DNA from 4 places in the Levilactobacillus yiduensis genome. Region 4 is predicted to be linked to each of the others. Evidence: predicted binding sites of a transcription regulator. Region 4 holds the regulator's gene; each other region holds the start of a gene.
The links. The regulator Rex, encoded in region 4, represses fermentation and respiration genes when NADH is low (regulators of the CRP and FNR family bind a similar motif). The targets are predictions, from matches to a motif close to TTGTGAANTANTTCACAA.

Region 1 (8,064 bases), on a different contig from region 4:
GTCCGGTTTCAAGCCGATTCGCGATGTCTTGAACAGTTCATTTGAAGAAATCAACAAGTTATCGGAACAAGGCGACGTGATCACCGGGTTGTCGACCGGGTACGCGGAGCTGGATAAAATGACGACCGGTCTACACGACGACGAGCTGATGATCTTAGCCGCGCGGCCAGCCGTTGGGAAGACCGCCTTTGCGTTGAATATTGCGCAAAATGTCGGGACCAAGACGGACAAGACCGTGGCCATTTTTAGTCTGGAAATGAGTGCCGAGTCGTTGGTCAACCGGATGCTCTGTGCGGAAGGGTCTATCGATGCCAATCACTTGCGGACCGGGCAACTGTCCGAAGAAGAATGGCAAAACCTGATCGTAGCGATGGGGAGTCTGGCCAAGGCCAGCATTTACATCGACGATACGGCCGGCAATAAGATTACCGAAATTCGGGCCAAATGTCGGCGATTGGCCAAGGAAAAGGGCAACCTGGGTCTGATCGTGATCGATTACCTGCAGCTGATTGAGGGAACCAACCACGAAAGTCGGCAACAAGAAGTCTCTGATATTTCACGGCAGTTGAAGAAGCTGGCCAAGGAATTGCATGTGCCGGTCATTGCGTTGTCTCAGCTCTCACGGGGCGTGGAACAGCGGCAAGACAAGCGACCGGTGTTGTCCGATATTCGGGAATCCGGGTCGATCGAACAAGATGCCGATATCGTTTCCTTCCTGTACCGGGATGACTACTACGAACGCGAAGGCGACGAGGATGGCGGTGGTGACAACGACAGCGACCCACGTGAAGAGGGCGACCAAGATGTCGGCGAAGTCGAAGTCATTATTGAAAAGAACCGGTCGGGTCCTCGGGGAACGGTCAAGCTGCTCTTCGTAAAGTCGTTTAACAAGTTTTCCTCGGTGGCCTACACCCCGGGACAATAAGATTAAACGAGAGTGGGACAACAGGCGGTTAGCTGGCGAGCATTAAGGCTGATAAGCGAATAATCCCGGGTTTGGATTGTTTGCTTATCAGTTTTAAGCGGAACCAGCTGCCTTTTGGCCCAGGTTTCAACACCAGATATTCGGAGACACAAAGGGTCTGAGACTTTTATCCCAGACCCGTTTTTGTATAAATTTTTGAATAAACCGGTTTCAACTGCATAAAGACAATTCGGTGGGCAAAAATAGGTGGCAAAATGATGCGCAGATTAAAATCACTTGTGGCCCAAAACCCTTGGTACGCTTAGGTTATAACGAATTCAATAGTCAACATATTTAAAATTCATAAGAGTGTGCCAGAAAGTTCACAATTTCATCATATTTTCCCATTAGTATATAAAGCATAGAAGCTAACCAATCGGTTACTTCTACCAAAGATTAACAATCTTTTTTCATGTACTCCTCCTCCCCTGGAATAATGAAAAAATAGTTAACGTCATTCTTATATAATGACGTTACCCCTACTCCGATGACCATCGCTTTCCCCGAGCGGTGGTTTTTTTGTGGTTGTAAAAGCACATTTGTCAAAAATAGTTCTTGACGTTTGTTCACAATAACGGGTATGATGTAAGCGTTACCAAAAGTGAAAAGGAGTGGCGAACAAATGGCAAAAGAAGTGCAAGCAGCAGTCGTAGAAAAACGAAACGATCCCTTCGTTGTGAAAAATGTGTTGGTGGATGACCAACCAGGACCTAAGGAGGTTTTGGTCCACATTGTTGCGAGCGGAATTTGTCACAGTGACGAAGCCGTGCGGGTCGGTGATGCTGGCGACCTGCCGTTGCCAATCGTGTTGGGCCATGAAGGCGCCGGTATCGTGGAAAAGGTCGGATCCGCTGTGAGTGGCGTGGCCGTCGGGGACCACGTGGTGTTGTCATACGCCTACGATGGCACGTGTGACAACTGTTTGGCTGGTCAACCCGCTTCTTGTGAGCAGTGGGTACCCTTGAACATGGGCAGTGGCAAGCGGCCGAACGGCAAGCCCGTCTTTACAGATACCGCCGACACCAGCAAGGGCCTGGGCAGCATGTTTAACCAGGCTTCCTTCAGTACGACCACGTTGGTTCAGGAAAGTAACGTGACGGTCGTGGGCAAGGACGTTGACCTGCGGAAGGTTGGCCCACTGGGCTGTGGCTTCGTCACGGGGTCAGGGACGGTCTTCAACACCTTGAAGCCGGAACCTAATTCAACGATGGCCATCTTTGGGACTGGGGCAGTCGGCTCGGCAGCGTTAATGGCTGCTAAGATCTCAGGCTGTGCCAAGATTATTTCTGTCGACATCGTGCCAGAACGTTTGGCTATGTCCAAAGAAATTGGTGCCACGGACACGGTCAACTCCAAGGAAGTCGATGCCGTTGCCGCAATTAAGGAAATCACCGGTGGTAAGGGTGTGGACTACGCGGTCGACACGACCGGACTGACTGCCGTGATGAAGCAAGCTGTTGATGCCATGGGCATTAACGGGGTCTTCGCACCGCTGGCCGTTTCACAAAAGGAACTGGACCTCGTCCCATTCAATGACTTGGTTGCCACGCAAAAATCCGTGGTCGGTGTCTTGATGGGCAATGCGGTGCCACAGATTGAGATCAAAAAGTTGATTTCCTTCTGGCAAAAGGGCCTCTACCCCTTCGACAAACTGGAAAAGACCTTCAAGTTCGCCGACATCAACGCCGCCGATCAGGCCTCAACGAGTGGCGAAGTGATTAAGCCAGTGTTGATTATGGATGAGGATTATACGGTTTAAATAAAAATTTAGGGCCCATGATGCTGACTTTTCGTTAGTGTCATGGGTTTTTTCGTTACTTTTGTGTTTGGTCGGTCACTTGACGGACCCTGACGTAGCAGCTATTATGAAATTGTTCACAAACTACTGATTAAAAGGAGTGGCGTCTGATGACAAAGAAAGTAGAAGCTGCAGTTGTAGAGAAGCGCAACGCCCCGTTTGAACTGAAACAAATCTTGGTTGACGATAATCCTGGTCCCAAAGAAGTCTTAGTTCATATCGTAGCAAGTGGTATTTGCCATAGTGATGAAGCGGTCCGAGTCGGCGATGCTGGCGATTTGCCTTTGCCGGTTGTTTTAGGGCATGAAGGTGCTGGTATTGTCGAAAAAGTCGGCGCTGCGGTCGATGGTATTCAGGTGGGTGACCACGTGGTTTTGTCCTATGACTATGATGGAACCTGCGACAATTGTCTAGCTGGTCAACCGGCGTCTTGTGTGAACTGGGGGCCACTGAATATGGGTGGCAAACGCCCGAATGGACAAAGCAGCTTTACCAAAGAAGATGGTAGCGACGTCAGCAATTTCTTTAATCAGTCATCGTTTAGCACAACGACGCTAGTTCAGGACCATAATGTGACGGTCGTGGGCAAGGACGTTGACCTGCGGAAGGTTGGCCCACTGGGCTGTGGTTTTGTGACCGGGTCAGGGACTATCTTTAATACCTTGAAGCCAGAACCAGGTTCCAGCATTTCCATCTTTGGGACGGGTGCCGTGGGCGCAGGTTCACTGATGGCGGCCAAAGTAGCGGGTTGTACCCAAATTATTTCGGTAGATATCAAACCCAACCGGTTAGCGACTGCTGTGGAAATTGGGGCGACAGACACGGTCAATTCGGCCGAAGTCGATCCCGTCCAAGCGATTCGTGACCTGACTGGTGGTAAGGGTGTGGATTATGCAGTCGACACGACTGGGATTACCAGCGTGATGAAACAAGCCCTGGACGCGACGGGAATCAACGGGGTATTTGCCCCATTAGCCGTTTCCCAACAGGAAATGACACTGGTGCCATTCAACGATTTGGTTGGCGCGCAGAAGACAATCACTGGTGTGGTTATGGGCAATGCCGTGCCGCAAACTGAGTTGAAACGCTTGATCTCTCTTTGGCAAAAGGGCCTCTATCCCTTCGACAAACTGGAAAAGACCTTCAAGTTCGCCGACATCAACGCCGCCGATCAGGCCTCAACGAGCGGTGAAGTGATTAAGCCCGTGTTGATTATGGATGAGGATTATACGGTTTAAATAAAAAAAATAATGCTCGTGGACAATTGCCGATGAGGTAGTTGCCACGAGCATTTTTTGTTTCACGTGAAACAGCTTAGTGTTGGGTATGAAGCTTAGCGGCCAGTTGCCAGTAACTGCCAGGGAGGTCGGTCATCGCGGCGACATCTCCAGGGCCGTCAGCCGTCACGGTCGCTGTCCCTTGAAATGACATTTTGAGCCATTCGCAGGAGTGTTGGACGGCTTGGGTGATACCTAAAGCCTTGGTCTGGGGCGCATCGGCACCGACGACCAGAAGATAGAGACGCTTATTGGCAAAGTCAAATCCGTTGGTGTAGCTGTCAAACCAGCGGTCCATGAAGACCTTGAGCTGGCCGGTCATTCCGTACCAGTAGACCGGGGTGCCCAAGACGATATCATCTGCCTGCGCAAAGGTGGTCATCAACTGTTCGTAGTCATCCGTCGAATCGCGTTGTGGGCGGTCGGTGTCGCGGTTGTCCTGGACAAAGTGAAGGGGATGGTCGGTGAGGTGAATAGTGCTGTGGGGATAGTCTTGCAAGAAGCGTTCGCCTAAGGTGGCAGTGTTGCCGTGCTTGCGGGGACTACCATTAATGAACAAAAGTGTCATGATTCAGGGCTCCTCTCAAGCCTAGTTTACGGGACGCGGTCGCTAAAAAGCAATTAACTCGTCGGCCGGAGATAGTGTTTGGCCGGAAAAATATGTTAGAATTAGTCTAATTAAATTTTAACTTTAGAGAGAAGGCGGCTTATGCGCGAAATTCGACTCCGCTGGTTATTGCTGGGCGCCTTGTTCAGTAGTATTGGTATGAGTTTCATTTGGCCCTTAACGACGATCTACATGCATAACCGATTGGGGGCGTCGTTGACGTCAGTCGGGGTCATTCTTCTGTTGTACTCCTCAGCCAATGTGGTGGGAAGCGTGATTGGTGGCCGACTGTTTGACCGGTACAATCCCTTCTACCTGATTGTGGGGAGCGTGACCACGTCATTGGTAACGTTAGGGAGTCTGATCTTTAATCACGACTGGCCGGCATTCCCGATCTCCCTGATCTTCTTGGGGTTGGCCTCGGGGTGGACGCTGACGATGGTCAATTCACTGGGAACGACCATTCACAGTCGCGATGGTCGCTACATCTTTAACATGCTCTACTTTGCGCAGAACCTCGGGGTCGTCTTGGGGACGGCGCTGGTGGGCTTCGTGTATAGCGTGAGCGTGACGCTGCTGTTTGTGATTGCGTTCAGCCTGTTCGTGTGTTTCTTAACGGTCGTGGTGACCTGTTACCATGCACCCGCGGTGATGCAACGGCAGGTCGTGACCCAGACGACGCAGGTGATCACGATTCCCCGGCCCAACCGGCGGATCATGGCAACCTTTTTTATTTCGCTAATCGTCATTTGGGTGATGTACGAGCAGTGGGTCTCTAACTTGTCCGTGTACATGACCGGGATGGGGATTCCGATGCGTGAGTACAGCCTGTTGTGGACCATCAATGCGGGTCTGATCGTGGTCTTCCAGGCGGTGCTCAACTGGTTGGCGAACTTCTTTAGCAATCTGTACCTGCAGGTCTACGCCGGTATCTTCTTCGTGGCGCTATCGTTTGCGACGCTGATTTTTGCCAAGGATTATGGCCATTTTGTGTTAGCCATGGTCATCTTGACGCTGGGCGAAGCGACGGCCTTTCCGGCAATCCCAGCGATTGTGAACAGCCTGACGCCCCGCGCGGTCAAGGGTAAGTATCAGGGCATGGCCAATGCCTGGGCCAATGTGGGCAAGGCATTCGGGCCCTTATTCGGGGGCTTGGTCATCGATCACGGTTCTTATACGCTGCTATTCGTGATCGCTGCGGCCGCCAATCTGGTGATTTTAGGGGTCAATGGGCTGATGATTACCAGCAACCAACGGAATGTGGAAATTTATAAGTAAGTTATTTGCCTTTTGGGTGTATAATTGACTAAGAGGAAGTATTACGCACAAAAGGGAAATCAGGGGACAAGCACATGACAAAAAAAACAAGGGGAATCAGTGGTATCTTGCTGGGCCTAGTGGCTGGGGGCTTGCTCTTCAGTCAGGTACCGCAAAGTCAATCCACTGTAACAGATTCGGTCGTTCAACCGGCTTCCGGGCAAACGGCCGTGCAATTGGATACCACCGGCAAGGGGCACGTGGCAGTCAAGACGCAAACAACGACTAGTCAGGCGGGCAAAACGGTGAGTCGGCAAACGACCACCGTGACGCAGGGCCATCGGCAACAAGACATGCATAAATAAAAAGTTTGCGGGCGATTTTACAGGCGTGCAACGCAAATATACAAGGAGACGAACCTACGGCGACGCGGGTTCGTTCTTTTTTTACGCGATTATTCAGAAAATATACATAAAAATGAATGTTTATAAAAGGATTGACAATCAAAATGAATGATGATAAATTTAATATCAATCAAGAAGACGTTGCCAGAAGAGTAACCCGCTACCGTTTGCTTAGCGAGTCCGGAATGATGAGAGCCGGATCAAACGCACGGGTGAAGCGCATCTGGAAGTCGGCGCGGTGAAATTGGTAGCCCCGCCTGGGTCGTGTCCATTACCACACGGTGCATCAGCACGCTGAGAGATAAAACAAGGTGGTACCGCGAGTCGTTCGCCCTTGTTGACCAGAGATGGTCGACGAGGATGGGCGACTTTTTTGCTTGGTACCGACAAAAATTGAGGAGTAATCAATATGAAAAAACTTTTAGGATTAGGATTGGGATTCATGGCCATCACCGCACTGGCCGGTTGTGGGGCCACACAGGCACAAAGCAACGCTGATAAGGCGTTAAACGTCACGATGATTGGGAATCCGGCGACCGCCGACCCAGCCATTTCGGGTGACAGTAACAGTTCAAGCCTGATTGCGCAAACGGAAGAGGGACTCTACACGCTTGATCAAAACGGCAAGGTCGTGGCGGGCGTCGCTGAAAAGGTCGTAAAACCAACCAAAAACGGCACGGTCTACACGTTTAAGATCAAGAAGAATGCCAAATGGGCCAACGGGGATGCGGTCACAGCCCAAGACTTCGTGACCTCCTTTGACTGGCAGGTCAATCCCAAGTCCAAGTCACAGGTGGCCAACAAGCTGAAATATTTAAAGAATTATGACGCGGTCCAAGCCGGTAAGAAGGCGCCATCCGCGTTGGGCGCGAAGGCACTGGACAAGCAAACCTTACAGCTGACATTGTCACAACCCCAACCATGGTTGCCAGATATCTTGGCCACGGCGGCCTATCCCATGAAGACGGACCTCTTTAAAAAGTATGGCAACCAGTACGGGACCAGTGCAGAAAAGACGATGTCTGAGGGACCTTATAAGTTGGTAGGTTGGAGCGGCTCGACCGACAGTTGGTCTTACGTAAAGAATCAGCATTACTGGAATGCCAAGGGTGTGAAGATCGCCAAGGTCAACGTGCAAGTCGTCAAGGATCCTGGGACCTCCGCCAACCTCTTCAAGTCCGGCAAGGTCCAAGAAACGGTCCTGTCTGGTCAATACATCAAGCAAAATGCCAATAATCCTGAATTGAAGACCACACTGAACAGTTCGATGCGGTTCTTGGAATTCAATGATAAGAAGACGGTGACGCACAACACCAAGGTTCGGCAAGCCTTCTCCTACGTCGTTGATCGGCAAGCGCTGACCAAGAACGTCTTACAGGATGGGTCGGCGGCTGCTAAGAGCCTGATTCCGACCGGTGATGGCGATGACCCGACGACTGGTAAGGATTTCACGGCTGATGTCGGTAATCTCTTGAGCTACAATCCCAAGAAGGCCACGCAACTGTGGAAGCAAGCCAAACAAGAACTGGGCATCAAGAAAGCCAATTTGGAGCTCCTGACGGCGGATACCGATGAACAAAAGCACGTTGCACAGTACCTGCAACAACAGGCCCAAAAGTACATGCCAGGGCTGACGATCACCATCAAGTCCATGCCACTGGCCCAACAGATCGCCAAGGGCGCCGCTGGCAACTTTGACATCGACCTCGACGGGTGGACGACCGATTGGCGGGACCCTGCTGACTTCTTGCAAATGG
Region 2 (8,064 bases), on a different contig from region 4:
GTCCGTCGTTTTGACTAACGGGTTGACATTGTCCGCGGCCATGGCCCATTCGCTGTGCTGATTCTTGGTCACGCCGGGTAAAATGACGGCACCGACCACACCAATAACTGCTAGACCGCCAATGACGGCAATTAACTTCCGTAAAATCTTCATGATTGTATATCCCCCTATGTTGGTTAGTTACTCATGTAATTAACTAGTTACCATAGCATACTGAAATTTCTGCGAGGTGTCAATGCCTATCGTTTAAGATTTTCCAAAGTAACAGATGTGAGCTACCCGCTGGTCATGTCTGGCCAAGTTACTTGACTGCATCCAGCCTTTTGGCGTACCAGAAGGCCATTTTTCCAAAATTTAAGGATAACAAAAAGCCTGAGAAATTTCTCCCAGGCTCTACTTCGTGCATTGTATTTATTTTGTTGCATCATCATCTGTTGACCGAGTCTCTGACGAGTCCGCCAGCAACTCTGACTGAATGCCCGGAACGTCATTGGCCGCTTGGGCCTGTTCTTTCTTTTCCGTCAGGATCTGCGCATCCTTGTCCGATAAGATCGGCAAGGAAATCCGGAAGACTGAGCCTTGGCCCAGGGCACTTTCAATGGTGATACGTCCGTGGTAAGCCTCAATCAGCCGCTTGGCGATGGCTAACCCAAGGCCGTTGCCCCCTTTGGTCCGGGAGCGGGCCTTGTCCACCCGGTAGAAACGGTTAAAGACACGGTCACGGTTCTCCTGCGAGATCCCCTCACCGAAGTCTTGGACCGCCACTTCTAAGCTGCGAGAATCGCTCTCATAGCTCATGTGGACTTCCTTACGCGTCTGCGAATACTTGACGGCATTATCCATCAGAATGATCAGGATCTGTTCCAAATGATTCCGATAGATCTGTGCCTGTACCGGTCGCTGAACATCATCGTCTAAGATAAAGACATAGTCCGGATGAATCATCTTGAAGTTATCAAACACCTGCTCGACGACTTCACTCACGTCCGAGACCTCATTGGGGTAATTGACCTCAATTTGTTCGGCGCGTTGTAGGTCCAACATTTCTTGGACCAGACTCTTCATCCGCTTGGTTTCTTGCAGCGATGCCTTGATCGACTCGTTCAGCACCTCAGGGTCGTCTTTTCCCCAACGGTCCAGCATCTCCATGTGCCCTTGAATAATGGCCACCGGTGTCCGCAACTCATGGGAGACATCTTCCACGAATTGCTGTTGCTGGTCCATGTAACGTTGGGTCGTGTCCAACATGTCGTTGAAAAGATTCCCCAGGTCACTCAGCTCATCTTGATGGTGCATCTCTGGTACCCGCCGATCCGTTTGGGGATCCTCGCGCATGGCGTGAATCGTCTCTCGGATGGCTTCAACCGGCCGCAACAGGAAGGTCGCGAGGCTATAACTCAAGACGGCCGCCGCGAGCACTGCCATCATCCCTAACACCAGATCGATCTGGAGCAATTTCACCTGGGTCGCCCGGTAGTCCCGTAAATTATCCGTGACCTGGACGTACCCTAACAGATGATTGCCTTGCTTGGCGCGAATTGGCGTGATACCAACCAGATTCTTGTGCCCTTTGATCTTCTGCGTAGAAATGCGAAGTTGCTTAGACTTCTGAAACTGTAGCGGACTTTCCCGTGTCGCAAATAACGGCTGGCCGTTTTGGTCATAGACCGTCACCGTTTGGCTATCACGTGCTAAACTGGTCAGCACGGCGTTGTTGTACGGCCCAGTTGGCTTCTTGGCTTCTGACAACACGGTCCGAGGCCGCAACAGTTGATTAACCTGTGCGCCCGTCAGCGGTTGCTTTTGGGTGTTCAGTTTCTCAACGACCACGTTCAAGGTATCCGACACGTGGGTCTTCTCCTGGCGCATCAAGACCGTCATGAAGCTATTGAAGATCAACAACACGATGACCGCGAAGATAACCAGCACGCCAAAGGCCGTCGATAAGGCCCATTCCCACTTCAATGAGAACCGGAACCCGGGCTTCTTGACTTGGTCATCAACCGCCGCAGCCGCTACCGGTGCTTCGGGAACAGCCGGCTTTTCTGGAACTCTTGGTTCTTCTGGCGATTTCACGAACGCATCACGTACCCTGTCCCCCGAACCGTCTGGATGTAGCTCTTCTGGCCGGCGACATCAATTTTGTTACGTAGATAACGGACATACACATCGACCACGTTCGTCTCAACTTCAGACTCGTAGCCCCAGACCTTGGTTAAGAGGACATCCCGGGCCAAGACCACGTTGATGTTTTCCATCAATGCCAGGAGTAATTCATATTCCCGCTTGGTCAGATTGATGACCTCATCGCCACGCCGGACGATCCGATTTTCCTTTTCAATCGTCAGGTCCTTGAACTTTACGGTCGTTTGCTTCGTGTTCTTCTGTTCGCCTTCCAAGTGGATCCGCCGTAACAGCGCCCGCACCCGAGCCAACAGCTCTTCAATCGCAAATGGCTTGACGATGTAATCGTCGGCCCCGTGATCCAAACCAGATACTCGGTCGATCACGGAGTCACGCGCCGTCATCATAATGATGGGGGTGCTCTTGACTTCGCGGACCCGCCGCGCAACTTCGATACCGTTCAATTCCGGCAACATTAAGTCCAATAAGATCACATCAAAGTCTTGCGACAAAGCTGCTTCCAGCCCGGTCCGACCATTGAATTGGACATTCGTCTCATAGCCCTCATGCTTTAATTCCAATTCCACAAAGCGGGCGAGATTTTTTTCATCTTCAATAATTAAAATTCGACTCATTACACTTTAACTCCTCTGGCTAATTCGCGGCAGCCCCTCTAGTCAAACCCACACCAGGAGTGGCCGTCCGATATTCATTTCAACATTTAATTTTATCATATTTTCTCATAATTGTATGCAAAACGACGTGGCTTCCCACATTTAGTTTAATCTTAACCTTCTAAACCTGGAAAAAATCCTTCACTTGTAAAAGTCAACCGGTTGCATTCGATAGTTAATTTTGCTTATGAAAGCGATTATGTTGTTTGCTTCACATTGTTAAACAGCTTACACTACCAGTAAACAAGCGTCATATTACCGATAGTTGTCTGTCTTGGAAAAATCTTAATAATTTTTGTGCAAAATTTCACTTGAAACTGACAACTTTTGCAGTATACTGGGTCTTGTAGATAAAAAGAAAGAGGGATTGTTTTCATGAAAGCAGCAGTTATTCGCGATTCAGTTGATGGTTACGTAGATATCAAGGATGTTACCCTTCGCCCAATTACCCACGGTGAAGCCTTAGTTAAGATGGAATATTGTGGTCTCTGTCACACCGACTTACACGTGGCTGCCGGTGACTTCGGCAAGCAACCTGGCCGGATCATTGGTCATGAAGGTGTCGGTAAGGTTATCCAAGTTGCTGACGACGTTAAGAACTTAAAGATCGGCGACCGCGTTTCTATCGCTTGGTTCTTTAAGGGCTGTGGCCACTGTGAATACTGCTTGACCGGTCGTGAAACACTTTGCCGTAACGTTAAGAACTCTGGGTTCACGGTTGATGGTGCGATGGCTGAAGAATGCATCGTTGACGCCAACTACGCCGTTAAGGTGCCAGAAGGTTTGGATCCCGTTGAAGCAACCTCTTTGACCTGTGCCGGTGTGACCATGTACAAGGCCTTGAAGGTCGGCGAAACGAAGCCTGGCCAATGGGTCGAAGTTGTTGGTGCCGGTGGTTTAGGTAACCTGGCTATCCAATACGCCCACAATGTCTTCGGTGCGCACGTCGTTGCCGTTGATGGGAATCCAGACAAGTTAGCTGCTGCTAAGGCTAACGGTGCTGAAGTGCTGATCAACCGGCATGACGGTGACGTTGCTGAACAGATTCAAGAAAAGGTCGGCGGCGTGGACAACGCCCAAGTCACTGCCGTTAACAAGGATGCCTTCACCCAATCCGTTAACGCTTTGAAGCCAGATGGCAAGTTGGTTGCCGTGGCCTTACCACAAGGCGACATGGAATTAAACATTGCTAAGACGGTGCTGGACGGCATCTCCGTTCGCGGTTCCTTAGTTGGGACGCGCCAAGACTTAGCCGAAACTTTCCAATTCGGTGCTGAAGGCAAGGTTCACCCAATCGTTCAAACTCGTCGTCTGGACGAAGTTAACGATATCATTGATGAAATGAAGAACAACCAAATCGTCGGCCGGATGGTCGTTGATTTTACTAAATAAGCTGACGCTGTTCTAGCGTTGTGCGAAAGAGGTTCCTGGTACCGACACCTGTCGGACGGGAGCCTCTTTTTTGTCACGACCTAATGCATTGTCACCGCTAGACTTGGTGTTTCCGCCAAGTTACGCTGAATCGGGAGCGCGTACCTCCACCGCAGCTTGACGGTCACGCATGTCCTGGCCCATATAACAGCCGTAACGCCGCTAAATCCGCTGGTGATAACCATTCTTGCTCGTGGTCCCTGGCGGTCATCACCGACGTTTTAGCGCTACTGTGCGCCAACCCTACCGCGTGACCGATCTCATGAATCGCCACGGACAGACGTGGTCGCAGTTCTGGGTGGGCCAAGTTCACGCCGGCTCGTGCCTGATTGACCGTCCCCTGACCGGTATGAATCACGTGCGGACCACCCTTCCCCAACTCGGTAAAGTCAGCGCGCTGAGAATCGGCATCCCGGTAAGTGAAGAAGGTTAAGCTATTTTGACCCATCTGTGCGGTGCCCGGCCGCAATTGGACCACCCCGGTACGATTAAACACCATTACGGCTTCCTCGAACAGCCCCCGAAACTCGGCGGCCTCAGCACTGGCAAAGTGATAGTAATAAACTGGTCGTAGCGGATGGGCTAGCGCAATGGGTTCCAGTGGCGTTTGCCCGTGGGGACTCGTAACGTGTGTCGCCAACTGGTTAACCACGCCATCCTGACGCAAAGTCATGGCAACCAAAGCGCTCCCGCTAAACCACAGACTGGCAAATAAAACGACCATCCCGCCTAACCACCAGTAAGTTCTTTTCAAAGCCACCATCCTCTCTCACCCTTTCTAGAAAACAGTGTAGCGGATTTTTGCAAGGATGACGACTAATCTGCAAAAGATTGGTCACATTTCACCGGATTCGCAACGAAATGTGCGTTTCCTGTTAAATCTTATTCGTAGAGCGTGTGCAACGCCTTGAGGTCGCCGGCAGATAACGCTGACTTTCCCTGATCGATCGGATACATCACGGAACGTCGACTCGAACTGTGGTCTAATCCCAGGGCGTGCCCAACCTCATGCAGGGCCACCGACAACTTCACTCCTTGCGGATACTGGAGATTGACGCCTGCACGGGCGTGGTTAGCCGTATACCCTTGAAAGCCACTGACTTCCTCGATTTCGGGGCCACCCTTTCCCAGTTCCAGGTAGTCGGACTTGTCTGCCGGCATCACCTTATGATAACCAAAGATCGTCATGCCATTTTGCCGGTCAGTCGCATCTCCTGCGACCAAATTAACGATCCCCGTATCATTGTAGATGGCGATGGCGGCACCAAAGGTCTGGACTGCCTTGTCGGGCAGATTGCCCGCAAAGCGGTAATAATAGGTCTTCTTGAGCGTTTGTGGTTCGACGATAGACTCAATCGGGGTCATCACGGATTTCTCCTGACGCCCCATCAATGGCAATTGGACCGTTAGCTGATTCGTAGCCTGTACGGCCATTGTCTGCGACATTGCAACTATTTTAGGCAGGGACCCTTGTAGATTCGGTAGTAAGAACAATCCACCGATGATGACCACTAACAAGAGGCCCAATCGTTTGCGCATGCTCCTAAACTCCCATCCAAAATGATTACTGCTAGTCTACCGGTTATTCACAAGCCTGACCACAAGATTCGGTAATTTTGGTGGGAATCCAAGACTTTCTTAAACTATTAGCGGGAATAAATTAATTCTCTAATTATCCTATCATCTTAAAATCCTGTTATAAACGAATTTATATTTGATTCGGTATGTTTTTTCTCATAATCTAATTTTTAGGATGCAGTCACCAAACTTTGTGCAATTTTACAAATAAACGCGAATTTTCTCCAGTAAAAAAGGGCTGGGACAAAAGTCTCAGGCCCTTTGTGTCTCCGAATATCTAGTGTTGAAACCTGGGCCAAAAGGCAGCTGGTTCCGCTTAAAACTGATAAGCAAACAATCCAAATCCAGGATTATTCGCTTATCAGCCTTAATGCTCGCCAGCTAACCACCTTTTGGCCCACTCTCGAACCTTTATTCAAATCCATTTTGCTTAACCACCAACGCAGGAACCCGGTCGTCCAGGTCCGTGTGGGTGGCACGCGCCGTAACCGTGTGATACAGCGTGACACCATCGATCAGCAGTGCCAGGCAGATAATGACGAGCAAAAAATCGCGACTTAAAATCTTCATGATTATCCCTTCGATCACCATGAAGTATACTGCAGTCAGCCCCCCAGTGCGGCGTTGACCAACAAGTAGGTTAGGTCAACAACTCACGCTAGGATTTGGTCATTGATGGCGCGTAAGACCCCATCTTGCTGGTTATCATAGGCAGTGACGCCGGTTGCGATAGCCTGAATCGTCGGTGCGGCATTGCGCATCGCCAACCCCTGACCGGCATAGGCCAGCAACGCAGCGTCGTTATCGCCGTCGCCAAAGGCCATGATCTCATCGGCGGACAGCGAAAACCGTTGTGCCAGCCATTTGACCGCCGGCAACTTGCCGACGCTAGCAGCCACCACGTCAATGACGCCATAGCCACTGTCATGCGCGTGCAGGCGCCCATCAAAGTAAGTGTTCAACTGGTCGGTCAAGGCAGCCGCTTGGTCCGGCAGCGTTGAAATGCTAATTTTCTTGATCTTGTCCGTCACCGTCCGCAAATCAGCGACCTGTTGCAGGTTATCGTAATAGGCATTGGCGGCATCTAAGAGCGGTTGCGGCGCCCCCAACTCCGTGTATGAGGCCTTGGCCCCGGTCATGATCACGTAGGCCTGACGCAAGAAGTCCTGCTGCCGGTCGACCGTGACGAACTGGGTCACGTCGTCATCACGCAGACTGCCATCAAAAATCAACTGGTCTTGCTGGTAAATGGACGCGCCATTTTCCGCAACCAAAATCATATTATCCGTCAAATCTGCCGCAAATAAGTCCCGCAGATGACCATACTCATTGCCAGAGGCCAACACCAACGGAATCTGGCGTGCCTGTAGCTGCCGTAACACCTGCCGAAAGAGCGGCCGGTTATAGCTTTGGTCATCGTGTAGCAGCGTGCCGTTCAAATCCGTTGCAATCAATTTAATCGTCACAATGTCACCCCTTCTGTTCTGTGTGCGTTCATTATACGTGAAAATGCACGCCAAGCGTCAAAAAAACTCCCAGAAGCCGCGGACTTCATGGGAGTTTCATTTGACTAATTAAAATTAGTTGTTTGCGTTCTTAACCGCAACGACCTGACGGCCATCGTAGAAACCACAACTTGGGCAAACCATGTGTGCCTTACGCAACTCACCACAGTTAGGGCAAGGAGTTAAGTTCAGGGAAGCCAACTTGATGTGACCCCGACGCATACGCTTTTTCGTCTTAGACGTTTTCCGTGCTGGTACAGCCAAAGAAAACACCTCCTTTAAATAAATTATATCCACTAGTGAAAAAATTTTTAAGGCTTACAAAGGCGATTATTGATCATCCTGATCAGGGAAGAAATCTTTTAACTTTGCAAGACGTGGATCAACTGATTGATTTTCCTTCTCCACCTTTTCCAGGTCAGCCTCGCTAACGACTTCCCAGTCATTACCGGTCGGCATCTTTTCACCCTGTTCTTCGGCTTTTGAAAGAATGTGCATCGGAATTTGTAAAATAATGTTATCCCCGACAGCCTTATCGAAATCGATCTGGTCATCCTTGACCACCATCACAACGTCGGTCTTTTCAAACCGTTGCGTTGCGGCAGGGTCAGATACATAAAATTCCGTCATTTTGAAATCTACGGGTAAGTCCACCGGTGCTAATGACCGACTAGACGGGACCGTTAAGTCCGCCGTTACCTGTGCATCAACGACAACGTCACCATCCACCACGGAAACCATTCCCTGGGCAT
Region 3 (8,064 bases), on a different contig from region 4:
TACGTGCATGGCCATTACCAATTTAAGGGCACACTACAGCACATTGGTTTTGTGAAGGGCGGCAAGGTAACGTTTGGCTTAAAGAAGAAGGGGCACAGCCTGTATTTTGTCCAAAAGCGTAGCAACACTTTTGCCATGCCGGATCGGTTTAAGCAAACGACGCACGTGAAAGGATAGGCGAATGAAACGGTCGATTTGGTTACTCGTATTGTTGGCTGCTCTTGGTGGTGGTCTGAACACGACACAACCCGCATTAGCCCAAGGAAAGCAGACGTTACGACGGTTTCCTAAGCGGTTTCGCGGGACTTGGTACACCTACAGTGGTGGTCATTATTACTGGATGAAGATAACAGCGACTAAGATGCGGGTTAGTCACTGGACTTACAACCTGCATGCAAGACCGATAACTGCAGGAGGCGACCCCCGGTCCAAACGGCATCAACACTGGATTATTGCAACGGCTGGTAAGAAGTGGCTGTGGACATACGGTTGGAACCAAGGCGCCGGTGCCGGCAGTTACTACAGCGAACGGCATCATCGAATTCATGGTAAGAGCTATGACACATTGCAAATGGCCAGTGGTGCGGGTGCTTGGGTTGACGGCTATGGGTATCGTAGTAAATCTGCGGCGAAACGGTTTGCTAATAAACGATTCGGTGACGAAAATTATCGTTAATGAAGTTCCACTTACTGGCGGTTGGACGCGGTGTATACTGGGTACAGATAACCTTTAGGAGGAGTACCCATGACCATCACTATTAATCCCGCACAGTCCCAAGATCTGGCCCAAATTATGACCATTGAAAAAGCTGGCTTCACCCCCGCCGAAGCGGCGACCGAAGCCAGCATGGCCGAACGGATTCGGCTGATTTCAGACACTTTCTTAGTTGCTAAAGATAGCGACACAATATTGGGTTATATCGTTGGCCCAGCGTTTGATCAGCGCTATTTGACTGACGAACTGTTCGCGCAATCGACCCCCAATAGGCCGACCGATCCGTACCAAACGGTCTTGAGTCTGGCCGTTAGTCCCCAGCACCAACAAGCGGGACTAGGTAGCCAACTCCTGACAGCCTTGGCCCAAGTCGCCCGCCGGCAACACCGACAAGCCATTACGCTGACCTGCCTGCAGCGGTTGGTCCCATTTTACGAGCGCAACGGATACGTCAACGAAGGCGTTTCCGCTTCAGCCCACGCAGGTGAGACCTGGTACAACTTGGTGTTGCCATTAGCTGATTAGCTTAAGGCCCATGGTAGCTCCCAAAATCACGACGACCCACAGGAGCTTGCGCCAGTCCTTGGATTCATGGGAGAACAGCATGCCAGTGATCACACCGCCAGCGGCACCGATTCCGGTCCAGACGGCATAGGCAGTGCCCATGGGCAAGGTCTTGAGTGCCAATTCAAGCGCGCCGAAGCTCAGACTGAAGGTCACCACCATCAGGAACCAGAGCCACCATTTCTTAGCATGCAAGGCCCAGTTCATGAAGGTGACGCCCAGCATTTCGTTGAGACCAGCAAAGATTAAGAATAACCAAGCCATGATCAGTGACCACCTTTCGTTGTGAATTGTAAGCCGCCGATGCCGACCAGCAAGAGCGCAATCAGTCCAATTTTAAGCAGACTGACGGGTTCACCAAAGGCCAGCATACCCACACTGGTAGTTCCTAGTGTGCCGAGCCCGACGAAGACGGCGTAGGCTGTGCCGGCGGGGATGTGCCGACTGGCTCGAATCAGAAAATAAAAACTTAAATAAACGGCGATTCCCGTCAGTAACCATTCCCACGGGGTCGAGGCGTGCTTAAAGCCCACGACCCAGCTGACTTCAAAGACCGCGCCGAAAACAACGGTCATCCAATGTTGCCACATAGAAAATCCTCCTTAATCTACAGAAAAAGCCTGAGAAATTTCGTCAGTAATTGACAAAATCTCCCAGGCTTTTTCCCTTCCGTGTCTGCGGCTCAAGCCACAGGTTCTCTCTCGGACCAGACCCAATTGGCGGAACCCTAGAGAACAAAAGTATTCAGTTTGCTTCAGTAGCGCTAGTCTATCACATCTCAGAATTTGGGGCAAGGGGCTTGGAAAACGTTTGATGTTAACCGTTTTCATCTTTATAATGGAGGTGTTGTGAATAACATCACACGTAAGCTATCATAAATACAGTTAGGAGCGATTTTTAATGACACAGATGTTTGGGAGTCCCGCTTCATATGTACAAGGCAAAGGTGTTTTGTTTGATAGTGTCCAATACTTAGAAAAACTGGGGCGCAAACCGATTTTGATGGCTGATACCGCTGTCTACAAAATCGTGGGTGACCAGTTCAAAGATTACTTAACAGAAAATAAATTTGATGTGCACAAGGTCATTTTCCGGGGTGAAGCTTCTCCAGAAGAAATTGATCGCATCACGGGCATTGGCAGCGACTTTGGCGCCGACGTGGTGATTGGTTTAGGTGGCGGGAAGGCACTGGATTCCGCCAAGGCGATTGCCGACAACCTGAAAGTTCCTGTTGCTATTCTGCCATCATTGGCCTCGACTGATGCGCCGTGCTCACGGCTGTCCGTCATTTACCATGAAGACGGGTCCTTCAAGGCTTACCGGTTCTACGACAAGAACCCTGACTTAGTATTGATCGATACCCGTTTGGTTGCCGGAGCACCAGCGCGCCTGTTGGCTTCTGGGATTGCGGATGCTTTAGCCACTAACGTTGAAGCCCAAGCCGTAGCCAAAGGGAACAGCGATAACATGCTGGGGGCCAAGCAGACCTTGGTCGGCAACGCGATTGCCCAAAAATGTGAAGATACCCTGTTCAAGTATGGTCGGCTAGCGGTCGCATCCGTTAAGCAACACGCCGTTACCAACGCGTTGAACAAGATCGTTGAAGCCAACACCTTGATGAGTGGGGTCGGCTTTGAAAGTGGTGGCCTGTCCGCAGCTCATGCCATTCACGATGGCTTGACCGCGTTGGACGGTCCTATTCACGAACTGACCCACGGGGAAAAGGTGGCTTACGGGACTTTGACCCAACTCTTCTTGGAAGGCCGGTCTGAAGAAGAATTCGACCGGTACTTGGCCTTTGACTTGTCATTAGGCCTGCCAACGACCTTAGCTGACTTGAAGATTCCAAATGTTACCGATGAAGAACTCCTGAAGGTCGGTGAACAAGCCACGGCACCAGCAGACACTATGAGCCGGATGCCGTTTGAAGTCACCCCAGACGACGTCGCCCAAGCGATGCGCGGGGTCGATGCTTATAGTCGGGCTTATCAAGCAAGAAAGAGTGTAGAGTAGGGCGGTTAGCTGGCGAGCATTAACGGCATTAAGGGAATAACCCCGGGTTTGGGTTATTTGCTTAATGGTGTTAAGCGGAACCAGTTGCCCTACGGCGCACGTTTCGAAGGCTGCCAGTTTTCGGATGAACTGGCCAAAAGCCGTAGCTAAAGGACTTCCCCGGGTCTTTGGGGGAGTTTTTTAGCTGGGTTAAGCGCAGGAGTCTGGCTAGTGGCGCACGTTTCGGCGGCCGCCAGTTTCCGGATATATTGGCGAGAGTGGCCAGAACGCCCTGAGACAACCGCGTATTTTAGCCGGGGTTATTTGCTTAATGGTGTTAAGCGGAACCAGCTGCCCTACGGCGCACGTTTCGAAGGCTGCCAGTTTCCGGATGAACTGAGTGAAATCAGCCACTCAAACAAACTGAATCGGTACCATCCAAGGCGTCCCGCCAATTAACGGGGCGCTTTTATTAGTTGAAATAAAATGAAAGCGCTATCATAAATCGAACAATTACGCTGATTTTGTTGAATAAGTGACTAATTTCACGATAAATACAATCGTTTGTATTTCGATAATCATGCGATTTCGGCGCGTTTTCTGAAAATTTTCGTGACAAAAATACCTTAAAAATCCGTAGTGAGCTTGCTATACTGAAAACGATTTAAAAATGACTGTATCAGTCATCATAACTTAGATAAAAGGTGCCGCGGGTCACGGCCCCCGGCGTAAATGTGGAGGTAGCAAATATGCAACTCGGAAGTATTGAAGCTGGGGGAACCAAGTTTGTTTGTGCAATCGGTAACGAAGATTATCAGACTAAGGACAAGGTTCGGATTCCCACCACAACTCCGGAAGAAACCTTAAGCAAGACCATCGCGTACTTTAAACAGTTCCCGGAGCTAAAGGCGATTGCCATTTCATCATTTGGCCCGATCGAACTGCGACGGAACTCACCGAAGTACGGCTATATCACCAACACGCCAAAGCCTGGCTGGGCCAACACGGATTTCGTGGGTCGGCTAAAGCAGGAGTTGGACGTGCCGATGTACTGGACGTCTGACGTGAACGGCTCTGCCTATGGTGAGTACGTGATGTCCACGCTGTTCAACGAAAATATCGACTCGTTAGTTTACTTCACGATTGGGACCGGCGTGGGGGCCGGCGCTATCATTAACGGGCATTTCGTGGGTAGTCTGGGCCACCCTGAAATGGGGCACGTTCGCTTGAAGCGGCATCCCGACGACTTAAATTTCGCGGGAATCTGCCCATTTCATGGGGATTGCTTGGAAGGCTTGGTCAGCGGACCAACGTTCGACGCGCGGCTGGGGAAACCCGGTAAGGACGTTCCGTTGACCGACCACGTCTGGGACATCATGGCTTACTACGTTGCCCAAGCAGCCTTGCAAGTCACATTGATGATGCGGCCTGACAAGATCGTCTTTGGTGGCGGCGTTGTCAGTGAAGCCTTCTTGAAAAAGGTCCGGCACGAATTTGCTGAGTTATTGAATGATTATGTCAACGTCGGCAAGCTTACGGATTACATCGTGATGCCTGCCGTCAAGGACAATGGTTCAGCCACGCTGGGTGATTTTGCCTTAGCGCTTAACGAGTACAACAAGTAAGAGAGGAAGAATTTTAATTATGAAAGCCTTAGTTTTAACTGGAACCAAAAAGATGGAGATCCAAGACGTTGCCAAGCCAGAAGTTAAGCCCAACGAAGTGTTGGTCAACACCGCTTACGCTGGTATTTGTGGGACTGACCGGGCCCTTTACGCCGGCCTTCCTGGCTCCGCAGACGCTGTGCCACCAATCGTGTTAGGCCATGAAAACTCCGGGATCGTTGCCGCTATCGGTAGTGACGTGACCAACGTGAAAGTCGGCGACCGCGTAACCGTTGACCCTAATATCTACTGTGGCCAATGTGAATACTGCCGGACCGACCGCCCAGAACTGTGTGACAACCTGTCCGCCGTTGGGGTTACCCGCGATGGTGGCTTGGAAGAATCCTTCACGGCACCTTCATCCGTCGTATACCCAATTCCTGACAACGTGTCTTTGAAGGCCGCTGCCACGACTGAACCCATCTCCTGCGCGGTTCACGGCATGAGCTTACTGAGCGTTAAGCCTTACCAAAAGGCATTGGTCATCGGCGATGGTTTCATGGGGCAATTATTCGTGCAATTATTACAAGCTTACGGCGTTCACCAAGTTGATTTTGCCGGCATCGTTGACGAAAAGCTGGCCTTCAACAAGGAAAAGTTTGGCGTTACCAACACTTACAACACCACGCGTGACAGCATTCCTGCCGACTACGACGTTGTGATCGAAGCCGTTGGGTTGCCACAAACCCAAGAACAAGCCGTTGAAGCTACCAAGAAGGGTGCCCAAGTCCTGATGTTTGGTGTGGGTAAGCCTAACCAAACCTTCTCCATGAACACGTACGAAGTTTACCAAAAGCAATTGAAGATCCAAGGGGCCTTCATCAACCCATATGCCTTCGAAGATGGGATTGCCCTGTTATCCAGTGGCCAATTGGATGTTGAATCCTTGATCAGCCACGAAGTTAGTTTGGAACAAGTTGAGGATGTCTTAAACGGCAAGGTTGCTGGCGTCAGCAAGGCCGTCGTTAAAGTCAGTGACTAGTAAAGGTAAGGGATTATTGTGAAAGTTGAAGCAGCAAGCGATTTGAATACGGGTGCCGACGTTACGGTAAGTAACCAGCGGACGATTTCCATGTCCAAGGCGATTGCCTACTTCGCACTGTCACTGGTCATCAACTCGGCCGGTAACGTGTTGACGTTGGTCACGAGCGCTAAGATTCACCCGTCCTTCCTGGGGGCGGCCTACTGGTCCGCAGCCGAAGCCAACCTGGGAACGGCCTTCCATTGGAACCTATTCTGGGCGTTTCTAATCATGGGATTCTTGACGGCGGTGCTAAACGCTATCTTGATTCACCACTGGGATTGGAAACGGATTGCCGGAAACATGGTCTTCATGGTGCCATTCTCCGCGTTGATTCAAGTGTTTGAGGACTTCTTTGATGGCAAATATCCGGCGTTGTTCGCCGGGCTACCGGAAGCGCGCGGCACGGGGATGGTCATCCTCTACGTTGCCTTGAACTTCTTGGGCGTTGCGTTTATCGCGGTGGCCATTTCCATCTACCAACGGGTCAACCTGGTGTTGCACCCCGCGGATGACTTGATGCAGATCCTGCGTTTCCGCTACTTTAAAGGCCAAGCTTCCAAAGCGATGTGGGCGTCATACATTCCACCGACCATCATGGCGATTATTGCCTTGGTCATCACGCGGCAATTCACCAACTTTGGATTGGGAACGGTCTTTGCCTTCCTGGCCCAAGGTGGAATTACCGGGATCGCTGACAAAGTGATCTTCCCGAAGCTGAAGCACCAAGCCGTTGATGTTGGTCAAAAGATTGAATAGGAGCTAATGCAAAATGGCAGTTCAAGATTTTATTACTGGAATTCAACACGTGGGCATTCCCACGGCAGATTTAGATAAGACGATGGCGTTTTACGAATCATTAGGGTTCGAACGCGCGGGATTATTCCCAAACGGTGACACCCGGTGCGCCTTCATGCGCCTGGGCAACCTGACGATTGAAACATGGGAAGGCGACCCAACCAATCCAACGGCCGGCGCCATCAACCACATTTCGTTGAACACCACCGACGTTGACAAGGCCTTCGCCGCCGCAAAGGAACAGGGCTTAGACCTGGTCAACGACGAAATTCAATCCATCCCATCGTTCTGGGAGAAGGGAATTCGGTTCTTCAACATTTTGGGACCGAATCACGAAACGATTGAATTTTGTGAGATTCTAAAGTAAGAGTGTGGAGCAGGGCGCCTAGCTGGCGAGCATTAACGGCATTAAGGAAATGACCCCGGTTCTGGGTCGTTTTCTTAATGGTGTTAAGCGGAACCAGCTGCCCTGCGGAACACGTTTCGGAGGGCGCAAGTTTCCGGATATAAAAGACAAGAACGATTCCAACGCCTTAAGCAAATATCTCCAGCAAAGACTGGGGAGTTTTCTTAGCTGGGTTAAGCGCAGGAGTCTGGCTCGCGGAACACGTTTCAGAGGCCGCAAGTTTCCGGATATAACCAGCCAAGAGCGGCCCCAACACAGCACCACCAAATCAACAGCAACAACCCACCAACCCCTTTTCCGAGCACCTCATCACTCTCGAGAAAATCAAGCCCAAAACCTTCGCGTGGACGGGTTGGTGGAGATACCAAAAGCGAGCTACCCCAGCCAGGGTGGTTCGCTTTTTTTCGGGATTTTTCCTGATAGTTTTTAGTTTACCGGATGGGTGGCGAGCTGACAAGCAGAGATGAAATAGCCTGGAATTGGTTGGACTGGCAGACGATTTTAACCTACATATTTGTAAAGCCCGCATCAACAGCTAATGTTGTGCCTGTAACGTAAGAAGCCATGTCGGATGCTAGGAACAAGCTACCTTGTGCAATCTCACGGGGATCGCCAAAACGGCCTAGCTCGCTCAGTGCATCAGCGACTTGTTGCGGGTCTTGCCCAGTCTCTGCAAGTGATTGATGAAGCATAGGCGTATCAATCGCGCCTGGTGCCAAGCTGTTAACGCGAATATTATGTTTACCATTTTCAAGGGCGGCTACCTTCGTCATACCGCGAACACCATGTTTTGCGGCGACGTAGACCATATTGTTGGGTTGTGGCCGGAAGCCAGAGACGGATGAGATATTGACGATTGAGCCGCCTTTTCCTTGCTTAATCATCGTTTGTAATTCATATTTCA
Region 4 (8,064 bases):
GGTATCCAATCAAAACGCCCAGAAGCTCTACCGCGACTTGGACTTTGAACAGACGGGCATCAAGCGGGGTTACTACTTCGGTGACCACGAAGACGCAGCGGACATGACGCTGTATTTAGCTGACGAATCAGCTGCGGATGACGAGTAGGCGCTTCGCCGCTCGTTTTTTTAATGACACCAACTGCAGCTGGTAGAGATAGACAACACGAGTCGTACTGGCCGCCTACCGTTCGCTAGATATGAGTCGGAACGCTGTGGGCGGACGGGCCGAGCCAAAGTGCGGTCTCGACCCTCAGCTTGGAGCCGGTGAATCGCGTCTCCAAGCTGCCAGTTTTCTAACCAGCAAGGAACGTTGCTGGTTAGAAAACTCCCACGGCTGAACTCATATCTAGCGAACTCTCGGCTACGGTAGTGGTTGGTAGCAGCAGTTGGTGGTCAGTTCACCGGTTGTCTCCTAGTGATACCAGCATCCTGGTTTGCTGATTAATGATCAGAACTGATCAGTCCCGCCGGAGACAGCCAGGGGTGTAGCCAGCTGTGTCGACCCAGTTAGCTGGCGTCTTTTGCCAGGTTACTGGGTGGGACGACTTCAGAGACTCGCGGATTTTGCGAGGCTTTGAAGCGAACCGGAAGCCCGTTCCTCAGGCTGGAGGCGTTCCCCATAGCAGGCGGAACCCCTGGCTGGCGGAGGCAAATGGTATGTACAATTTCAAGTTATCGTGAATTTTAGAGGGAGTGAGTCCAACGGAAAAGCGAAATTTAATCTTAGCGTTTGAGTCGAGTTGTGACGAAACGAGTGTGGCGGTTATTGAAGACGGCCATAAGATCTTGTCCAACATCGTGGCCACGCAGATCAAGAGTCACCAACGGTTTGGTGGGGTCGTACCCGAAGTTGCCAGCCGTCATCACATCGAAGAGGTCACGCTGTGCATCAAGGATGCCTTGGATGAGGCACAGGTGACTTACGACGACCTAGACGCCGTGGCGGTTACCTATGGTCCTGGTCTGGTCGGCGCCTTGTTGATCGGCGTGACGGCCGCCAAGACGGTGGCCTTTGCCCACAACCTGCCACTGATTCCGGTCAACCACATGGCCGGGCACATCTATGCGGCCCGCTACGTGGAACCCATTGAATTTCCAGCGATGGCCTTGCTGGTATCTGGGGGCCACACGGAGCTGGTGTACATGCCCGCCGAAAATGAATTTGAAATCATCGGTGAGACCCGTGACGATGCTGCTGGGGAAGCTTACGACAAGGTCGGGCGGGTCATGGGGGTCAACTATCCTGCCGGTAAGACCGTCGACGAATGGGCGCACCAGGGACACGATACGTTTAACTTCCCGCGGGCAATGGAGAAGGACGATAACTTCGACTTTAGCTTTAGCGGCTTGAAGAGTGCCTTCATCAACACGACCCATCACGCGGACCAAATCGGTGAGACCCTAAACAAGCAGGACCTGGCTGCCAGTTTCCAACAAGCGGTCGTTGATGTCTTAGCTGAAAAGACGCAACGGGCCCTGGCAGATTACCCGGTTCATCAACTGATCTTGGCTGGTGGGGTGGCCGCTAACCATGGTCTGCGCGAACGTTTGGAACGTGATTTGGCAAGTAATCCGGTTACCCACTTGGTCAAGGCACCGCTGAACCTGTGCGGGGATAACGCCGCCATGATCGGTGCCTTCGCCTACGTGGCCTACCAACACGGCGTCTTTGCGGATGCCACGTTGAACGCTGATCCCAGTTTGGAATTCGACTGGGTTGCCGATCCCGTGAAGTAAAAGCAGTCAAACGAAACAGTATTTTTAGACCGGTCGGCAGTGACTTATTTGCCACCGGTCTTTTGCTGTATACTGACCCCAAAAGGAGTGAGCTTTATGGGTAGACTAGAGAACAAGGTTGCCGTTGTTACAGGTGGCTCGTCAGGCATTGGTCTGGCAACCGTGCAAAAATTCGTCGCTGAGGGAGCCGTGGCGATTTCGGCCGATGTTAGTGCACCGGATGACACCAGCGTGGCCTTCATCAAAACGGATGTGACGGACGAACAGTCGCTGCAGGGCATGGTGGAGCAGGTCGTCAGCCAGTACGGTCATTTGGACATCCTGGTCGCTAACGCCGGCGTTGCTGAGAAGAAGGCCGGCGTCGCGGACATCGACGTGGCCAACTGGAATCAGGTCATCGCCATTGATTTGACGGGGGTCATGTTGACCAACAAGGTTGCTGTTGCCCAGATGGTCAAGCAAGGGAGCGGTAGCGTCATCAACATGAGCTCGATTCTGGGGGTCGTGGGCGCGGCTAAATCGCAAGCCTACTCGGCAGCCAAGGCCGGCGTAGCCAACTACACCAAGTCGCAAGCCGTCACCTATGCGGCGCAGGGGATCCGCTTCAATGCGGTCGCTCCGGGCTACGTGGCAACCCCGCTTTTGAAAACGCTACCACCAGAAGTGACCGGGCCCATGGTCAGCAAGATGCCAATTGGTCGTTTAGCCCAACCGGCGGAAATTGCTAACGTCATTGCCTTTATCGCTAGCGATGAGGCATCCTTTGTCACCGGGGCCACGATCAACGTCGACGGTGGCTACACGGCCCTTTAGTCGAGTAAAAATATGCATGAAAAAGGCGCTCACTTTAACAGCTGAATCGTGCTGCTAGAGCGGGCGTCTTTGCGTCGCTTTGTGTGGTGATTAATCCGCGAAATCTTCCAGGGCCAGGCTCTTTTCGGTCCAGTCCTCCTCGGTCGCGGCCAGTTCATCGGTGACTGACGTGAGCTGCTCCTGCAGGTCGGCCAGCTTTTCGGCATCGTTGAAGTTCTCGGGAGAACTCATGGCCGTCTCGACCGTCGTCTTCTGCGTTTCCAACTCGCCCAGCTTGTTTTCTAGGGCATCGACCTGACGACTCAGTTTCCGTTTGGCCTTGGCCTGTTCCTTTTGCTGTTGATAGTCGACCTGGGTCTGCTTGGGTGCGTCAACGGTCGGGTGAGCGGCTTCAGCTTCGGCGGCTTCCTTGGCGGCGTAGGCGTCTTGCTCGGCTTTCTTTTCTACATAATAATCGTAGTTCCCCAGGTAGCGGGTCGTCCCGGTTGGCGCCAGCTCCACGACTTGTGTGGCCACTTGGTTGATGAAGTACCGGTCATGGGAAACGAACAAAATCGTGCCATCGAACTCGTTGAGCGCGTTTTCCAAGACTTCCCGGCTGTCGATGTCCAAGTGGTTGGTTGGTTCGTCCAGCATTAAGAAGTTGTCATGGCGTAGCGCTAATTTAGTCAGCAACAGGCGGGCCCGTTCACCCCCGCTGAGGCTGTGGACGGTCTTGTCGACATCACTACCGGTAAAGAGAAAGCTGCCCAGAATCGAGCGAATATCGCCCTCGGGAGTTGTCGGATGGTCGTCCCACAGTTCGTGGAGCACCGTTTTCTTCTCGTGCAGCGTGGCTTGGTCCTGATCGTAGTAGCCGGTGTCAACGCCGGTACCGAAGATGATCTGGCCTTGAATAGCAGGAATCCGCCCGAGAATCGTCTTCAATAGGGTGGACTTACCAATGCCGTTGGGGCCGACGATGGCCACAGCCTGGTGTTTTTTGATGTCCAGGTTGACCGGTGCGCAGAGTATCTGATCGTCATAGCCAACCGCCCCGTTGACCACGTCCAAGACCACGTTACCGCTTTGTCGGTGGGGTTTGAAGGTGAAACGGGCGACCTTTTCATCGCCTTCAGGCTTGGCCATGCGGTCCATCTTTTCCAATTGTTTCCGCCGAGCCTGGGCCCGTTTGGTGGTCGAGGCCCGCACGATATTTTTATTCACGAAGTCTTCGAGCTTACTGATCTCGGTCTGCTGCTTGTCGTATTCCTTCCATTCCCGCTTGAGCCGCTCAGCCTTGGCATCGATGTAGTGTGAATAGTTGCCAGGATAATGGTCCAGCCCGCCGTGTGCCATGTCATAGACGTCGTTGACCACGTGATCCAGGAAGTACCGGTCATGGGAAACGACTAAAATGGCGCCGGAGTAACCTTGCAGATAGCCTTCCAACCAGGTGAGTGTTTCGACGTCCAAGTGGTTGGTCGGTTCGTCCAAAATCAAGAGGTCGGGCTTTTCCAGCAACAGCTTGGCTAAGGCCAGTTGGGTCCGTTGCCCACCGGAAAGCTCGTTGATGGGCTTGTCGTAGTATTCTTCGCCAAATTCAAATCCGTGGAGCACACCCCGAATTTCGGCTTGGTAGCCGTAGCCGTTGTGGTCGCTAAAGTCTTGTTGGAGCTGGTCGTAAGTCGCGCTGACCTGTTGGAACTGTTCGGCATCGGCAATGACGGCCGGGTCGCTCATCTGCTGTTCCAACTCATGGATCCGTTTTTCTGTGGCGCGAACCTCGGCAAAGACGTCAAGCATTTCGTTCCAGACGGTCTTCGATGAGGCGAGTCCGGCATTTTGGGCTTGGTAGCCCATGGTCAATCCCCGTTTTGTGGTAATCTGGCCGACGTCCGGGGTGGTTTCGCCAGCAATCATTTTAAGTAAAGTGGATTTCCCAGCACCGTTGCGGCCAACCAGTGCCACGCGGCCATGCTCGGGGACGTCCATGGTGACATTTTCAAATAAGACGGTCGCCCCGAAACGCCGGGTAACCTGTTGGACTTGTAAAAGAATCACGGTATGACCTCCTTGATGGGGTTAAAGTTATTTTTAAGGTATATTTCAGCGGGCAATGGTAAGTCACTGTCCGTTCTGAAAGTCTTGGGTTTGTGCGGCAGTTTGGCCGAAACCTCAGTATGTCTATTTTAGCATATTCTGCAATTAGACCGAAATTCCTAAATAATTGTGAAAAATACTTGCAATTTCTTTCACAAGGCAGGCGGTTATGCTATAATTTGTAAGAAAGTAAATTTCACAATCAGGTTATCATCTAGAGAAATGGTTATTGCCGGTTTGGCAGTGATCAGCAAGATTGATTAGGAGGTCTCGTTTTTGACAGAACAAAAGATTCCCCGCGCCACAGCGAAGCGGCTCCCCATTTACTACCGCTACTTAAACATCCTGTTGGACGCGGATAAGACGCGTGTTTCCTCGACTGAATTATCTGAGGCAGTTAAAGTTGACTCTGCCACCATTCGCCGAGACTTTTCATACTTCGGTGCCCTGGGTAAGCGGGGGTACGGCTACGACGTTGAAAGTTTAATTAAGTTCTTTAAGAAAATTCTGAACCAAGATCGGCTGACCAACGTGGCCTTGATCGGGGTTGGGAATTTGGGCCATGCCCTGTTGAACTTCAACTTCCACCAAGACGGCAACGTCCGTATCAGTGCGGCCTTTGACGTGAACGCAGACATTGCCAACACGATTCAAAGCGGCGTGCCGATTTATCCAATGACGGAGTTGCGGACACAGTTGGAAGAACAACAGATTCAAGTGGCCATCTTAACGGTCCCATCTGACGTGGCCCAATCCGTCACGGACGATGCCGTTGCCGGCGGGGTGAAGGGAATTTTGAACTTCACACCATTACGGGTCACCGTTCCTAAGGATGTCCGGGTCCAAAACGTGGACTTGACCAACGAATTACAAACGTTGATCTACTTCTTGGAACACTACAACAGCAAAGAATAGAACGGGGTCGTAATCTTTTGGGGGATTACGACTTTTTGTTTACGCTTTGTGAAGCCATCGCCGGAAAAATTGCCAATCTATCGGCAAAAAGCCCTTCACAAAATAGCCTTGTGATTGTGCAATTATAGACAACGGCCTGAATTAATTGGGGGATTACGGAAGAACTGAAAAATAACAAGATAAAACTAGTTATTTGCAGACACACGGTCCGGGCTGGCCGCCTACCGTCCACCAAATATGGGTCGGAACGCGGTGGGCGGACGGGTCGAGCCAAAGGTCGGTCTCGACACCTCGCCTTTGAGCCGAAAGACCGCGTCTCAAAGACGCCAGTTACCTAAGCGGCATGAAAAGTCATGCCGTTTAGGTAACTCCCACGGCTGAACCCATATTTGGTGGACTCTCGGCGACACGGATGATTAACTACTAATGGTGTTAACCCTTAGTAACGAAAGCCCATAGTCGTCTCTAATTGATATCGGAGTCGTTGACAAGCCCTAACCCGCCGGAGTCAGCCAGCAATGGAGCCAGCTGTGTCGACCCAGTTAGCTGGTGTTTCTTACCAGGTTACTGGGTGGGACGACTTGAGAGACTGGTGAACTTTGCCAGGCTTTCAAGCGAACCGGAAGACCGTTTCTCAGGCTGGAGGTGTTCCCCAGAGCAGGCGGAATTGCTGGCTGACGGAGGCATTCTGGTTTCGCCAACGTTATTAGAAAAATCATACAATGAAGGATTTCGCTTAGAGCCACAAGGGCTAGGCGAACTGGGCCGTTAGCACTCGGCAAATTGTTTGCCAAATTCCTTGATTTTTAGCGCGAAAAACCATATATTAGATATTGTTATTAGCACTTATGTTAGTCAAGTGCTAACAGTGCTAAAAAGTAAGTTTATTGGAGGGATTCAAGTGTTAAAACCATTAGGAGACCGCGTCATTTTGGATCAACCACAAGAAGAAGAAACTACGGTTGGCGGCATTGTTTTAGCAAGTAATGCGCAGGAAAAGCCTTCAACGGCCAATGTTGTTGCTGTGAGTGATGGCCGTGTGTTAGACAATGGCGATAAGGTAGCCCCAGCTGTTAAGGTTGGCGACAAGGTATTGTTCGACAAGTACGCCGGTACAGAAGTTAAGTATGACGGCAAGACTTACCTTGTTTTACACGAAAAGGATTTAGTCGCTGTCGTTGACTAATTGCTTTCCCACTGATACGAGAGACTATTTAAAAAATTTAGTATGAGGTGAATGTAGAAAATGGCTAAAGAATTAAAGTTCTCTGAAGATGCACGCAGCAAGATGCTGGCTGGTGTTGACAAGTTAGCTGATACGGTCAAGACGACCTTAGGGCCTAAGGGTCGTAACGTTGTTTTGGAACAAAGCTATGGCAACCCAACCATCACGAATGATGGGGTTACGATTGCCAAGGCCATCGAGCTCGATGACCATTTCGAAAACATGGGTGCCAAGTTGGTTTCCGAAGTTGCTTCCAAGACCAACGACATCGCTGGTGATGGGACCACGACCGCAACGGTTCTGACCCAAGCCATCGTTAACGAAGGTATGAAGAACGTTACTGCCGGTGCCAACCCTGTTGGTATCCGTCGCGGGATCGAAAAGGCGACTGACGCCGCTGTTGATGCCTTACACAAGATGTCGATTGACGTCAAGACGAAGGACGATATCGCCCAAATCGCTTCCATTTCATCCGCTAGCAAGGAAACTGGTAAGTTAATTGCTGACGCCATGGAAAAGGTTGGTAACGACGGGGTCATCACGATTGAAGAATCCCGTGGGGTTGATACCAGCTTGGACGTTGTTGAAGGGATGCAATTCGATCGTGGGTACATGTCTCAATACATGGTTACCGACAACGATAAGATGGAAGCTAACCTCGACAACCCATACATCTTGATCACTGACAAGAAGATCGGTAACATCCAAGACATCTTGCCATTGCTGCAATCCGTTGTTGAACAAAGCCGTTCCCTGTTGATCATCGCTGATGACATCACCGGTGAAGCCTTACCTACCTTGGTCTTGAACAAGATGCGTGGGACCTTCAACGTGGTTGCTGTTAAGGCGCCTGGCTTTGGTGACCGTCGTAAGGCCCAATTGGCTGACATTGCTACCTTAACTGGTGGGACTGTGATTACCGATGACTTAGGCCTGAACTTGAAGGACACGACCATTGATCAATTAGGTCAAGCCCAAAAGGTCAACGTGACGAAGGATGACACCACCATCGTTGAAGGTGCTGGTGCTAAGGACCAAATCGCTGCTCGGGTTGCTGAAATCAAGGGTCAGATCGACGAAACGACTTCTGACTTTGATCGTGACAAGCTGAAGGAACGTTTGGCTAAGTTAGCCGGTGGGGTTGCCGTCGTTCGTGTCGGTGCCGCTACGGAAACTGAACTGAAGGAACGTAAATACCGGATTGAAGATGCCTTGAACGCGACCCGTGCGGCCGTTGAAGAAGGCTTCGT

Region 1: NGM66_RS09235 (NAD(P)-dependent alcohol dehydrogenase) is a predicted target of Rex. The motif match lies at 2,828-2,845, and genes of this name have one in related genera.
Region 2: adhP (alcohol dehydrogenase AdhP) is a predicted target of Rex. The motif match lies at 3,094-3,111, and genes of this name have one in related genera.
Region 3: NGM66_RS03940 (glycerol dehydrogenase) is a predicted target of Rex. The motif match lies at 2,126-2,143, and genes of this name have one in related genera.

What each region holds. Positions count from the first base shown of each region.
Region 1 covers NZ_JAMXAZ010000015.1:33,686-41,749, forward strand. Annotated here, with positions in the region: gene dnaB (replicative DNA helicase) at 1-925, shown strand, start outside; gene NGM66_RS09230 (NAD(P)-dependent alcohol dehydrogenase) at 1,587-2,723, shown strand; gene NGM66_RS09235 (NAD(P)-dependent alcohol dehydrogenase) at 2,873-4,000, shown strand; gene NGM66_RS09240 (flavodoxin family protein) at 4,077-4,607, opposite strand; gene NGM66_RS09245 (MDR family MFS transporter) at 4,749-5,924, shown strand; gene NGM66_RS09250 (hypothetical protein) at 5,999-6,268, shown strand; gene NGM66_RS09255 (peptide ABC transporter substrate-binding protein) at 6,717-8,064, shown strand, end outside.
Region 2 covers NZ_JAMXAZ010000007.1:85,614-93,677, forward strand. Annotated here, with positions in the region: gene NGM66_RS05875 (YxeA family protein) at 1-153, opposite strand, end outside; gene NGM66_RS05880 (HAMP domain-containing sensor histidine kinase) at 412-2,076, opposite strand; gene NGM66_RS05885 (response regulator transcription factor) at 2,073-2,759, opposite strand; gene adhP (alcohol dehydrogenase AdhP) at 3,174-4,190, shown strand; gene NGM66_RS05895 (matrixin family metalloprotease) at 4,354-4,983, opposite strand; gene NGM66_RS05900 (matrixin family metalloprotease) at 5,112-5,768, opposite strand; gene NGM66_RS05905 (hypothetical protein) at 6,219-6,377, opposite strand; gene NGM66_RS05910 (Cof-type HAD-IIB family hydrolase) at 6,461-7,273, opposite strand; gene rpmF (50S ribosomal protein L32) at 7,388-7,576, opposite strand; gene NGM66_RS05920 (DUF177 domain-containing protein) at 7,643-8,064, opposite strand, start outside.
Region 3 covers NZ_JAMXAZ010000004.1:151,604-159,667, reverse strand. Annotated here, with positions in the region: gene NGM66_RS03965 (hypothetical protein) at 1-177, shown strand, start outside; gene NGM66_RS03960 (hypothetical protein) at 182-676, shown strand; gene NGM66_RS03955 (GNAT family N-acetyltransferase) at 746-1,240, shown strand; gene NGM66_RS03950 (DMT family transporter) at 1,229-1,543, opposite strand; gene NGM66_RS03945 (DMT family transporter) at 1,546-1,869, opposite strand; guanidine-I (ykkC/yxkD leader) riboswitch at 1,928-2,021, opposite strand; gene NGM66_RS03940 (glycerol dehydrogenase) at 2,180-3,292, shown strand; gene scrK (fructokinase ScrK) at 4,021-4,896, shown strand; gene NGM66_RS03930 (zinc-dependent alcohol dehydrogenase family protein) at 4,916-5,917, shown strand; gene NGM66_RS03925 (DUF6198 family protein) at 6,008-6,715, shown strand; gene NGM66_RS03920 (VOC family protein) at 6,729-7,121, shown strand; gene NGM66_RS03915 (SDR family NAD(P)-dependent oxidoreductase) at 7,667-8,064, opposite strand, start outside.
Region 4 covers NZ_JAMXAZ010000003.1:124,203-132,266, reverse strand. Annotated here, with positions in the region: gene rimI (ribosomal protein S18-alanine N-acetyltransferase) at 1-148, shown strand, start outside; gene tsaD (tRNA (adenosine(37)-N6)-threonylcarbamoyltransferase complex transferase subunit TsaD) at 736-1,779, shown strand; gene NGM66_RS02980 (SDR family NAD(P)-dependent oxidoreductase) at 1,876-2,592, shown strand; gene NGM66_RS02975 (ABC-F family ATP-binding cassette domain-containing protein) at 2,683-4,635, opposite strand; gene NGM66_RS02970 (redox-sensing transcriptional repressor Rex) at 4,951-5,589, shown strand; gene groES (co-chaperone GroES) at 6,491-6,775, shown strand; gene groL (chaperonin GroEL) at 6,836-8,064, shown strand, end outside.